2 regions of the Arthrobacter sp. MMS24-T111 genome follow, and region 2 is predicted to be linked to the other one. Evidence: riboswitches for the same ligand, from Rfam matches in the RefSeq annotation. Region 2 holds a riboswitch; the other holds the start of a gene.
What was found. Region 2 has a riboswitch for glycine ahead of gcvP (aminomethyl-transferring glycine dehydrogenase). Riboswitches for the same ligand answer to the same signal wherever they lie in the genome.

Region 1: another riboswitch for glycine. It lies ahead of gcvP (aminomethyl-transferring glycine dehydrogenase); the one in region 2 lies ahead of gcvP (aminomethyl-transferring glycine dehydrogenase).

What each region holds. Positions count from the first base shown of each region.
Region 1 is NZ_JBTZRO010000001.1:1,562,544-1,568,092, forward strand. Features, by position in the region: partial or broken gene gcvP (aminomethyl-transferring glycine dehydrogenase) at 1-1,819, opposite strand, end outside; glycine riboswitch at 1,978-2,078, opposite strand; glycine riboswitch at 2,370-2,468, shown strand; glycine riboswitch at 2,469-2,564, shown strand; gene ACX5I6_RS07250 (amino acid permease) at 2,613-4,139, shown strand; gene ACX5I6_RS07255 (hypothetical protein) at 4,218-5,021, shown strand; gene ACX5I6_RS07260 (LamB/YcsF family protein) at 5,005-5,549, shown strand, end outside.
Region 2 is NZ_JBTZRO010000001.1:199,641-205,189, reverse strand. Features, by position in the region: gene ACX5I6_RS00935 (MFS transporter) at 1-1,154, opposite strand, end outside; gene ACX5I6_RS00930 (TetR/AcrR family transcriptional regulator) at 1,238-1,774, shown strand; glycine riboswitch at 1,885-1,981, shown strand; gene gcvP (aminomethyl-transferring glycine dehydrogenase) at 2,171-5,029, shown strand; gene gcvT (glycine cleavage system aminomethyltransferase GcvT) at 5,101-5,549, shown strand, end outside.

The DNA.
Region 1 (5,549 bases), 1.4 Mb from region 2:
ATGCCGGCGAGGACGGCGGAGGCGGCGTTGGTGCCGTGCGCCGAGGCCGGGATCAGGCAGACGTTACGCTGCTGCTCACCGCGGGAGTGGTGGTAGCCGCGGATCGCCAGCAGGCCGGCGAGTTCGCCCTGGGAGCCGGCGTTGGGCTGGATGGAGACCTGGTCATACCCGGTGATCTCGGCAAGGTCCGCTTCCAGGCCGGAAATGAGTTCGCGCCAGCCCTCGGTCTGGGTATCCGGGGCGAACGGGTGGATCGAGGCGAACTCCGGCCAGGAAATCGCTTCCATCTCAGCCGTCGCGTTCAACTTCATGGTGCACGAACCCAACGGGATCATGGTCCGGTCCAGGGCCAGGTCACGGTCAGAGAGCTTGCGGATGTAACGCAGCAGCTGGGTTTCAGACCGGTGCGTGTTGAACACCGGATGCTGCAGATAGGCCGAGGTGCGCAAGATGGCGTCGGGCAGTTCGAAACCTTGGGCGTCACCCACCGGACCGGCACCAAAGGCGACGGCGACGGCGGATAGTGTTGCCGCCGTCGTCGTCTCATCGACGGAGACGCCGACGGTGTCCTGGTCAACGAAGCGCAGGTTGATGCCGCGCGCCTCGGCAGCGGTGACCACCTTGGCAGCCTTGCCCGGAACGCGCACCGTCACGGTGTCGAAGAAGGAATCGCTAACCAGTTCGCGGCCCATGGCCCTAAGGGCGGTGGCCAGGACCCTGGCCTTGTGGTGGACGGTCTCGGCAATCGCCTTCAGGCCGTCGGGGCCGTGGTACACGGCATACATGGACGCAACGATGGCCAGCAGCGCCTGGGCCGTGCAGATATTGGACGTGGCCTTCTCGCGGCGGATGTGCTGCTCGCGGGTCTGCAAAGCCAGGCGGTAGGCAGGGGTGCCGGCGTTGTCCTTGGACACTCCTACGATCCTGCCCGGAAGGGTACGTTCCATCCCCTTCCGGACCGCCATGTAGGCGGCGTGCGGCCCCCCAAAGAACAACGGCACGCCAAAACGCTGGGTGGAGCCGACGGCGATGTCCGCGCCCTGCTCACCGGGAGGGGTGATCAGGGCCAGCGCCAGCAGGTCGGCCGCGACCGTGACCAGCGCGCCCCGGTCCTTGGCAGCGGCGATCACGGCGGAGTGGTCCCACACGCGGCCGGACACCCCAGGTTGCTGCAGCACGACGCCGTTGATGGCACCCTCCGGCAGGCCCGTGGACAGGTCCGCGACCTCCACCTCGAAGCCGAGCGCCTCGGCGCGACCCTGCACGATGGCGATGGTCTGCGGCAGGCAGTCGGCGTCGAGCACGGTCCTGCCATCCTTGGCATTCTTGTCCTTATTTGCCCTGCGCATTAGAGCACGGCCTCGGCCACGGCGGTGGCCTCGTCCAGCAACGAGGCGTTGGCCACGGGGAGTGCAGTGAGGTCCTGCACCATGGTCTGGAAGTTCAGCAGTGCCTCGAGCCGGCCCTGCGAGATTTCCGGCTGGTATGGGGTGTAGGCGGTATACCAGGCCGGGGATTCCAGGATGTTGCGGCGGATCACCGGCGGGGTCACGGTGTCGTAGTAGCCCTGGCCGATCATCTGGATGGCGGTCTTGTTCCGGCCGGCGATCCGGCGCAGCTCGGCGAGGACCTCCACCTCACTGAGGGCTTCGGTCAGGTTCAGCGCAGTTTCCTGGCGGATGGACGCAGGGACGGCCACGTCAACCAGGCCATCAAGGCTGTCGTAGCCCACGGCCTTGAGCATGGTGTCGACGTCGGCCTGGCGGCGTGCGCCGATATGGCGGTCAACAAACGATGTTGGATGCGAATGAATCGTCATGAGGAACTCCGGATCTGGCCGGCCAGGGTGGCACGGCGTGGGATGGGTCCCTCCCCGCTCTGTATTGGACCTGAGAGATTCCGCGTTGCCTGCTGGTGGCAGGGGCCGCTTGCACCGTCGGTGAACCCGGCAGAAGCCTGGTTGCTTTCCAGAGTCGCCTCGCCGTGACGGTACATGGGCCTGAGAGATTCCTGGGGAGGATTTGCTCCTACGGCGCCTGTCCGGTGATTCGCCGGGAGGACTCTCCCGTCACAGCTCGAAAGGCTTATTCAAATGTGGGTGATTCGGCTCACAAGGTACCGGGCCGGACCCGTCCATGGCAAATCGGCAGGGTTCGGTGAGGGGCTTGAGTGGGCACGTGACGCCTTCATTCCCCGCTTGTGTCGGGAGGGGTTTGACATTCGATCGTGACGGACACCACACTGAACCCGGGATTGGCGCCGCCGGTGGCTGGCTCAGCGTATCCGGAGCAGTCCACCAGTCGGCGCCTGTCCCGTTGCATGGCCGGCCTCGGCCTAAAAGGCCGGCGGCCCCCAACTGAATACGCCTTCGACCTGCGGCGGGAGAGTCCTGCCGGGTACACCCAGCAGGCGCCGTAGGAGCAAACCCTCCCCAGGAAACTCTCAGGCCCACGTACCGCCGCGGACAGGCAACTCTGGAAAGCAGCCAGGCATGGCCTTGGCTCACCGACGGTGCAAGCGGCTTTGGCCGCGGAAACTCTCAGGTCCACAACAGAGCGGGGAGGAACCAAATCTTTGCGGCCCCAAAAGCCGCTTTATCGATGGAGTTCCTCATGGCGATTCATCCCCCCACGTCCAACAGCGAACCAGCCCGCGGCCAGGGCGCTGGCACGGCAGCCCGCAGCGGGCCTCCCCACCTGGAACGGCAACTCACCAACCGGCATATCCAGCTCATCGCCATTGGTGGCGCGATCGGCACGGGCCTGTTCATGGGTTCCGGCAAGACCATTTCCGCCGCCGGACCTTCCGTGATCTTCGTGTACATGATCATCGGCTTCATGCTTTTCTTCGTCATGCGTGCCATGGGCGAGTTGCTGCTGAGCAACCTGAACTACAAGTCCTTCAGTGATTTCGCCGCCGACCTCCTGGGTCCGTGGGCAGGCTTCTTCACCGGGTGGACATACTGGTTCTGCTGGGTGATCACCGGAATCGCGGACGTCATCGCCATCGCAGGGTACTCGAAGGAACTTTGGCCGGCGCTGCCGCTTTGGATCCCGGGCCTGGCCACGGTGGGCATCCTGCTGCTGCTGAACCTCGCAACGGTCAAGGCCTTCGGCGAGACCGAGTTCTGGTTCGCCCTCATCAAGATCGTCGCCATAGCGGCCCTGTTTATTGTGGGGCTCTTCATGATCTTCACCGGTTTCCAGAGCGACGCGGGCACCGCAAGCTTCACCAACCTGTGGAGCCACGGCGGGTTCTTCCCCAATGAGTTCATGGGCTTCGTGGCCGGATTCCAGATTGCAGTATTCGCCTTCGTGGGCATCGAACTGGTGGGCACCACCGCCGCCGAGGCCAAGAATCCCGAGCGCACGCTGCCCAGGGCCATCAACGCCATCCCCGTCCGCGTTTTGCTCTTCTATGTCGGCGCGCTGGTCATCCTGATGTCAGTCACCCCGTGGACCCAGTTCGCCGCAGGCCACAGCCCCTTCATTGGGATGTTCTCCCTGGCCGGTCTCGGTGCCGCGGCTACAGTGGTCAACCTGGTGGTCCTCACTTCGGCGATGTCCTCTGCGAACTCCGGCATCTACTCCACGTCCCGTATGGTCTTCGGCCTGGCCCAGGAAGGCGACGCCCCCGGTGTCTTCAGCCGGCTCTCCTCACGGAAGGTGCCCAGCAACGCGCTGTTCCTGTCGTGCGTCCTGCTGCTGTCCGGCGTCGTCCTCATGTATGCCGGCCAGGATGTTGGCATGGCTTTTGAAATGGTGACCACCGTGTCTGCGGTCTGCTTCGTCTTCGTCTGGTCGATCATCCTCGCCAGCTACATCTCCTTCCGCCGCCGCCGCCCGCACCTGCATGCGGCCTCGAAGTTCAAAATGCCCGGTGGCATCCCCGCCGTGTGGGTGGTGTACGCGTTCTTCGCCTTCGTCCTCTGGGCCCTGACCACCCAGCCCGATACGCTCGCTGCTCTGCTGGTGACCCCCATCTGGTTCGTCATCCTTGGCGTGGCGTGGGCCATTCTTCGGCGCCGTCCCGCGCACCTGACCCGCTTCGAGGTCTTCCGGGCGGAGCTTCGGGCCGACGAGGCCGCCGGTCGCAGCGGCGAACGCGCGGACGCTGAAGAGCCGGCCCAAAAAGTGTAAGCATGCTTAGTGTTTATCCACTTAGGATGGGATGACACGGCAGCCACGCGCTGCAGGTCGATTTGAATGAAGGTGACCATGGCCCGGCGCAGCAACCCCGCACTCCGTATCGCACAGGAAACCGCCCATAACGCGTTGTTTGACGCCCAGGGCAAGCCCAAGCCCGGCGTCCACAACATGCTCCTGAAAGCGGTGCAGATCCAGCGGCCTTTGGTGGTGGGCTACATCCGGAGGCTCCAAAAGAAGCATCCGCGGGCCACGGCCGCGCAGTTGGCGGACATCGCAGAACGCGACTACCTCCGCGCTGTTGCCGGCGGAGGCGCCCTGGTGGGTGCCACCGCCGTCGTCCCCGGCGTTGGAACCGTGGCGTCGCTGGGACTTTCCGCGGCCGCCACCGTTGGCTTCCTCGAAGCCACAGCCCTTTATGCAACCTCACTGGCTGAACTGCACGGCATCAGGCTGACCAACCCGGAGAAAGCCGGCACCATGGTCATGGCCATCATGCTCGGCGAAGAGGGCACCGCGCTGCTGGGGACCCTCAGCGGCCAGGCAGCCGGCAACAGCGCCGGCAATGCCTGGGGGAGCGTCCTGTCCAAGTCGATGGTGGTGCCGGGATTCGGGAGCGTCCGCAAGCGGATCCAGTCGGCCTTCCTGAAGAATCTCCTGAAGCGGCAGGGCACGGCGTTGTTTGGCCGCGCCCTGCCCTTCGGGATAGGCGCTGTTGTGGGTGGGGCCGGTAACCTCATGATGGGCCGCGCAGTGGCCAGGAACGCCCGCGAGGCTTTTGGGCCGATGCCGGACACCATTCCCGGCGAGCTGACCGCCGCTGCCGCGCCGGACAACCTGACGCTGGAAGGCAACACACTTGGATCTCAACGCTGACGTAGGGCAATCATTCGGCTCCTGGACCGCAGGAGGCGATCCGGCTATGTTCCAGGTGGCCACCAGCGTAAATGTGGCGTGCGGCCTGCACGCCGGTGACCCCATCACCATGTTGGACAGCTGCAGGGCCGCCTACGAACTGGATGTCACCGTCGGGGCCCACCTCGGCTACCGCGATCTGGCCGGCTACGGCCGCCGCTCGCTGGATATGAGTTTTGATGAGCTGTTCGGCGACGTGCTGTACCAGCTGGGGGCGCTCGACGGCGTCGCGCATGCGGTGGGTGCCTCCGTTGACTACGTGAAGGCGCATGGTGCGCTGTACGACACCACTGTCCGCGAGGCCGAGCAGGCCTCCGCCGTGGTGGCGGCCATCAACGCCTACGATCCCGGCCTGCCCATCCTGGGCCTCCCCGGCTCGGAGCTGCTGAAGCAGGCCAAGGAAGCGGGGCACCCGGTGTTCGTCGAGGCCTTCGCCGACCGTGCCTACCGCGCCGATGGCAGCCCGGTGCCGCTTTCCGAGGACGATGC
Region 2 (5,549 bases):
CCCACGCCCAGCGCCAGGACCAGGAGCGCTGCCAGCAGCAGTGCAGGTCCGCCGTCGTGGTTTCCGAACGCCACCAGGGTGTAGCCCGTGGCACTGAAGGCCAGCCCCGCCGCCACCACGTACCCCGGACGGACCTTGCGGACCAGCGGCACCACCACAAGGCCGGCCACCACCGTGGCTGCCAGCGCCGGAATCATCGCCACGCCCGCGGCTGACGGGCTCAGGCCCTCAAGGAGCTGGAGGTGCTGGGCAAGGAACAGGATGAAGCCATTGAAGGAAAACAGGGCCAGGATGTTGGCGCTGATGGCCATGCTGAACACCCGGTTCCGGAACAGCGACATGTCCAGCAGGGGGTGTTCCAGGCGTTGCTGGCGCCGCACGAACACTACGCCCATCGCCACGCCGAACGCCATGCTGCCAAGGCCTGCCGGGCCCGGACCTTCGGTGGCAACATCCTTGATGCCGTAGACCATGGGAACCATCACCAGCATAGACAGCAGGATGCTGGGGACGTCCACCCTGCCCGGCGATGGGTCCTTGGATTCCGGGATCAAGGTTCTCCCCAGTGCCAGCAGGGGAAGCATCAGGGGTACCGCCACCAGGAACACGGCGCCCCACCAGAAATGCTCCACCAGCCAGCCGCCGAAGATTGGGCCCAAGGCCGCGCCGCCGGAGAATCCGGCAGCCCAGACGGCGACGGCCATCCGCCGGCGGTTGGGTTCAGGGAAGATGTTGCGGATCAGCGACAACGTGGAGGGCATCAGCATCGCCCCGAAGAACCCCAGGGTGGCCCGCCCGGCGATCAGCCACTCCGCGGTGGGCGCAAAAGCCGTCGCGGCGGATAACCCGGCAAAGCCCGTGCTGCCGATAATGAGCAACCGGCGCCGCCCGATCCTGTCGCCAAGGCTTCCCATTGAGACCAGGAGTCCGGCCAGTACCAGCGGATAGGCGTCGATAATCCACAGCAGGTGGACGCCGGAGGGTTCCAGGGCGCGGGTGATGGCGGGCAGGGCGAATGTCAGTGCGGTGTTGTCCACGGCGACGAGCAGCACTGGGAACATCAGCAGCCCCAGTGCGAGCCAGTCGCGCCGCGGGGAGCGCGCGGCCGCTCCGCCGGTGCGTGCGGGCGCCAGGGTCGAAGGGGAAGTCGTCATGAAATAACTATACCGTCCAGACGGTACAGTTTGAAACTTTGCCGTTTCCCGTTTCCACACCGGCGGAGGGCATGATGGGAAGCATGCCCCGAAAGCCTGTAGCCCGAGACGCGGTCCTTGACGCCTTCGAAACCCTCCTGATCGAGGTGGGGGAGCGGGCGGCCACGCTGGATGCGGTGGCCAGGAAGGCTGGGGTGTCCAAAGGTGGACTGCTCTACCACTTCCCCAACAAGGAAGCGCTCATCGAAGTGCTCCTGGACCGTTTGGACGGGCTGGCCAAGGAGGACGCCGACGCCATGGCCGGGGCCGCCGAGGGGGCGGCCGCCTACTTCATCCGCTCTTCCGTCTGGGCGGACACTCCGCTGGATCGGGCCATCGTCGCCGCCACCAGGCTGGCGGAAGTAGCGCACCAGGAAACCCGGCGCCGTTTCGCAGCCATCCAGCAGCGGTGGCTGGATGAGATCGCGGCCGACGTCGGGCCCGGACTGGCCAAGGCGGTCCTTTACATGGGGGACGGGCTGTATTTCAACGCCATGCTGTCCGTTGGCCCGGCGCCGCAAGGGGGAGCGGCCGCTGACGTGGAGGAACTCCTGGCGGCCCTGGAGCGGCTCCGCAGGTAGCCTCCGCCATTTGCCGTGAAGGGTTGCGGCATAGGACAATTGAATGTTGTGAGGGCTGTCACCGGCCCGCATGATCCAGCACATGGCTGGTTTAACAAGTGAATAGCCTTTGATCTGCGGCGGGAGAGTTCTGCCGGTGTACAGGCAGGCGCCGTAGGAGCAAATCCTCCCCAGGAATCTCGCAGGCCCCCGTACCGCCGCGGCGAGGCGCCTCTGGAAAGCAGCAGGCGGTTCCCATGGCCCCCAATCGGGGGTCTGGAGCCGGTGTGCTCACCGACGGTGCAAGCGGGTCCTGCCAGGCAGGCACCGCGGAATCTCTCAGGTCCAATACAGAGCGGGGAGGAACCCGAATCGCTGTGGCGTACCCTGCGCCGCCTGAGTAAATGGAGTTCCTTCGTGCCGGTTAGCCCAGCCTCCACCACCTTCGTAGACCGCCATATCGGCGCGCGCCGCCAGGACGACGTCGACACCATGCTCAAAGCCGTTGGCTACGACACTGTCGACTCCCTGGTTGACACCGCCGTCCCCAAGGTCATCCGCCAGGAAACCGCCCTCCGCCTGCAGGACGCCCTCAGCGAGGTGGAGGTCCTGGCCGAGCTGCGCAAGCTTGCCGCGAAAAACAAGACTGCCGTGCAGATGATCGGGCAGGGTTATTACGACACCGTGACGCCGCCGGTGATCCGCCGCAACATCCTGGAATCCCCGGCCTGGTACACCGCCTACACCCCGTACCAGCCGGAAATCTCGCAGGGCCGGCTCGAGGCGCTGCTGAACTTCCAGACCATGGTCCAGGACCTGGTGGGACTGCCCATCGCCAACGCCTCGCTGCTGGATGAATCCACCGCCGTGGCGGAGGCCGTCCTGCTGATGCGCCGCGCCAACAAGTCCGCGGCGGCCAAGGACGGCAAGACCGTCCTGGACATCGACGTGCTCCCGCAGACCATCGCCATTGTCAAGGGCCGCGCCGAGGCGCTCGGCTTCGAGGTGGAGGTCGCCGACCTCTCCCAAGGCCTGCCCGACGGCGACATCAATGGCGTCGTGCTGCAGCAGCCCGGCGCCTCCGGCCGCGTGTGGGACCAGTCCGCCGTGATCGCCGCCGCCAAGGACCGGGGCGCGCTGGTGACGGTGGCCGCCGATTTGCTGGCGCTGACCCTGATCACCCCTCCGGGCGAACAGGGCGCGGACATCGCCGTCGGCTCGGCCCAGCGTTTTGGCGTGCCGTTGTTCTTCGGCGGCCCGCACGCCGCCTACATGGCTGTCCGCAAGGGCCTGGAACGTTCCCTGCCCGGCCGCCTGGTTGGGGTGTCAAAGGACGACGCCGGTGTTCCCGCCTACCGTCTGGCTTTGCAGACCCGCGAGCAGCACATCCGCCGCGAGAAGGCCACGTCCAATATCTGCACGGCCCAGGCGCTGCTGGCCATCGTTGCGTCCATGTATGCCGTGTACCACGGCCCGGAGGGGTTGAAGGCGATCGCGGAAACGGCGCATGGCCACGCCCGTACCCTCGCCGCGGCGCTCAAGGCCGCCGGCCTGGACGTCCTGCACACCTCCTTCTTCGACACCCTGACGGTCCGCGTTGCCGGCCGCGCGTCAGCAGTGATCTCCGACGCAGAGGCCCGCGGCATCAACCTGCGGCGCATCGACGCCGACACCGTAGGCATCTCCCTCGACGAAACCACGACGCCGGCCATCGTCGCCCAGGTTGCCGACGTCTTCGGCGCCCCGGTTGCCGAGGTCCACGGCGAGGGCCAGGGCTTCGGTCTTGAGGCCGCCGTCGTGCGTTCCTCGGCCTATCTGCAGCATCCGGTGTTCAACACGCACCGGTCCGAAACCCAGTTGTTGCGTTATATCCGCAAGCTCTCTGACCGTGACCTGGCGCTGGACCGGACCATGATTCCGTTGGGTTCGTGCACCATGAAGTTGAACGCCACCGCCGAGATGGAAGCGATTTCCTGGCCGGAGTTCGCCTCGATCCACCCGTTCGCCCCGGACTCCCAGACCGAGGGCTGGCGCGAACTCATCACCGGCCTGGAAGCGGACCTTGCCGAGATCACCGGGTATGACCAGGTCTCCATCCAGCCCAACGCCGGCTCCCAGGGCGAACTCGCCGGCCTGCTGGCGATCCGCGGCTACCACCACTCCCGGGGCGAGCAGCAGCGCACCGTCTGCCTGATCCCGGCCTCGGCGCACGGCACCAACGCCGCCTCCGCCGTCCTCGCCGGCATGAAGGTCGTGGTCGTGGCCACCGCCGCTGACGGGACGATCGACCACGAGGACCTGACGGCCAAGATCGAGGCGAACAAGGATGTCCTGTCGGCCATCATGATCACCTACCCCTCCACCCACGGCGTGTTCGACGGGGATGTGAGGGAGGTCTGTGACGCCGTCCACGCCGCGGGGGGCCAGGTCTACATTGACGGGGCCAACCTGAACGCCCTGGTGGGCCTGGCCCAGCCGGGCCGGTTCGGCGGGGACGTCTCGCACCTGAACCTGCATAAGACCTTCTGCATCCCGCACGGTGGCGGGGGACCCGGTGTGGGCCCGGTCGCTGCGAAGGCGCACCTGGCACCGTTCATGCCCGGCGATGCGAACAAGGCCGCGCACGAGCCCGGGCACGGGGTGGCGATTTCGGCGTCCCGGTTCGGTTCGGCCGGGGTGCTGCCGATCTCGTGGGCGTACGTGAAGCTGATGGGCGGGCAGGGCCTGACCGAGGCCACCAAGTCCGCGCTGCTGGCCGCGAACTATGTCGCGTCCCGCCTGAACGAGTACTTCCCGGTCCTCTACACCGGTGAGGGCGGGCTGGTGGCGCACGAGTGCATCCTGGACCTGCGCGAACTCACCGCGAAGACCGGGGTCACGGCCGAGGACGTGGCCAAACGGCTGATCGACTTCGGGTTCCACGCCCCCACCCTGTCCTTCCCCGTCGCGGGCACCCTCATGGTGGAACCCACCGAGTCCGAGGACCTGGCCGAGATCGACCGCTTCATCGAAGCCATGATCACCATCCGCCAGGAAATCGACCAGGTGGCCAACGGCGACTTCGCCGTCACCGACTCACCCCTGCGCCACGCACCCCACACGGCTGCCGCCGTCGTCAGCTCCGACTGGGACCGCGCCTACCCGCGCGAGCAGGCCGCGTTCCCGGCCCACCACAAGCAGGACAAATACTTCCCGCCGGTGGGACGCATCGACGGCGCCGCCGGCGACCGCAACCTCATCTGCTCCTGCCCGCCGCTGTCCGAGTTCGAGAACTAGACCGCTCCGGTGGTTGAGCCGGCCGGCACCCGGTTTCGGCCGGCTCAACCACCGCTCCCAAAGGACTTTCAATGACTGAGAAGTACACCGCGCTCTACGACGAGCATAAAAAGCTCGGCGCCTCCTTCACGGACTTTGGCGGCTGGCAGATGCCGCTCAAGTACAGCTCCGAACTGGCCGAGCACCACGCCGTCCGCCAGGCCGCCGGGCTGTTCGACCTCTCCCACATGGGAGAAGTCTGGGTCACCGGCCCCGACGCCGCCGCCTTCCTGGACTACGCCCTGGTGGGCAAGATCTCCGCCATGGCAGTGGGCAAGGCCAAGTACTCGCTGATCTGCAACGAAGACGGCGGCATCATCGACGATCTCATCACCTACCGCCGGCCGGCAGCAGCGGATGGCACCGACGTCTTCCTGGTGGTCCCCAACGCAGGAAACGCAGACACCGTCGCAGCAGCTTTGCAGGAACGTGCCGCACGGTTCGACGTGAAGGTGGAGGACGCCTCAGCCCGCACGTCACT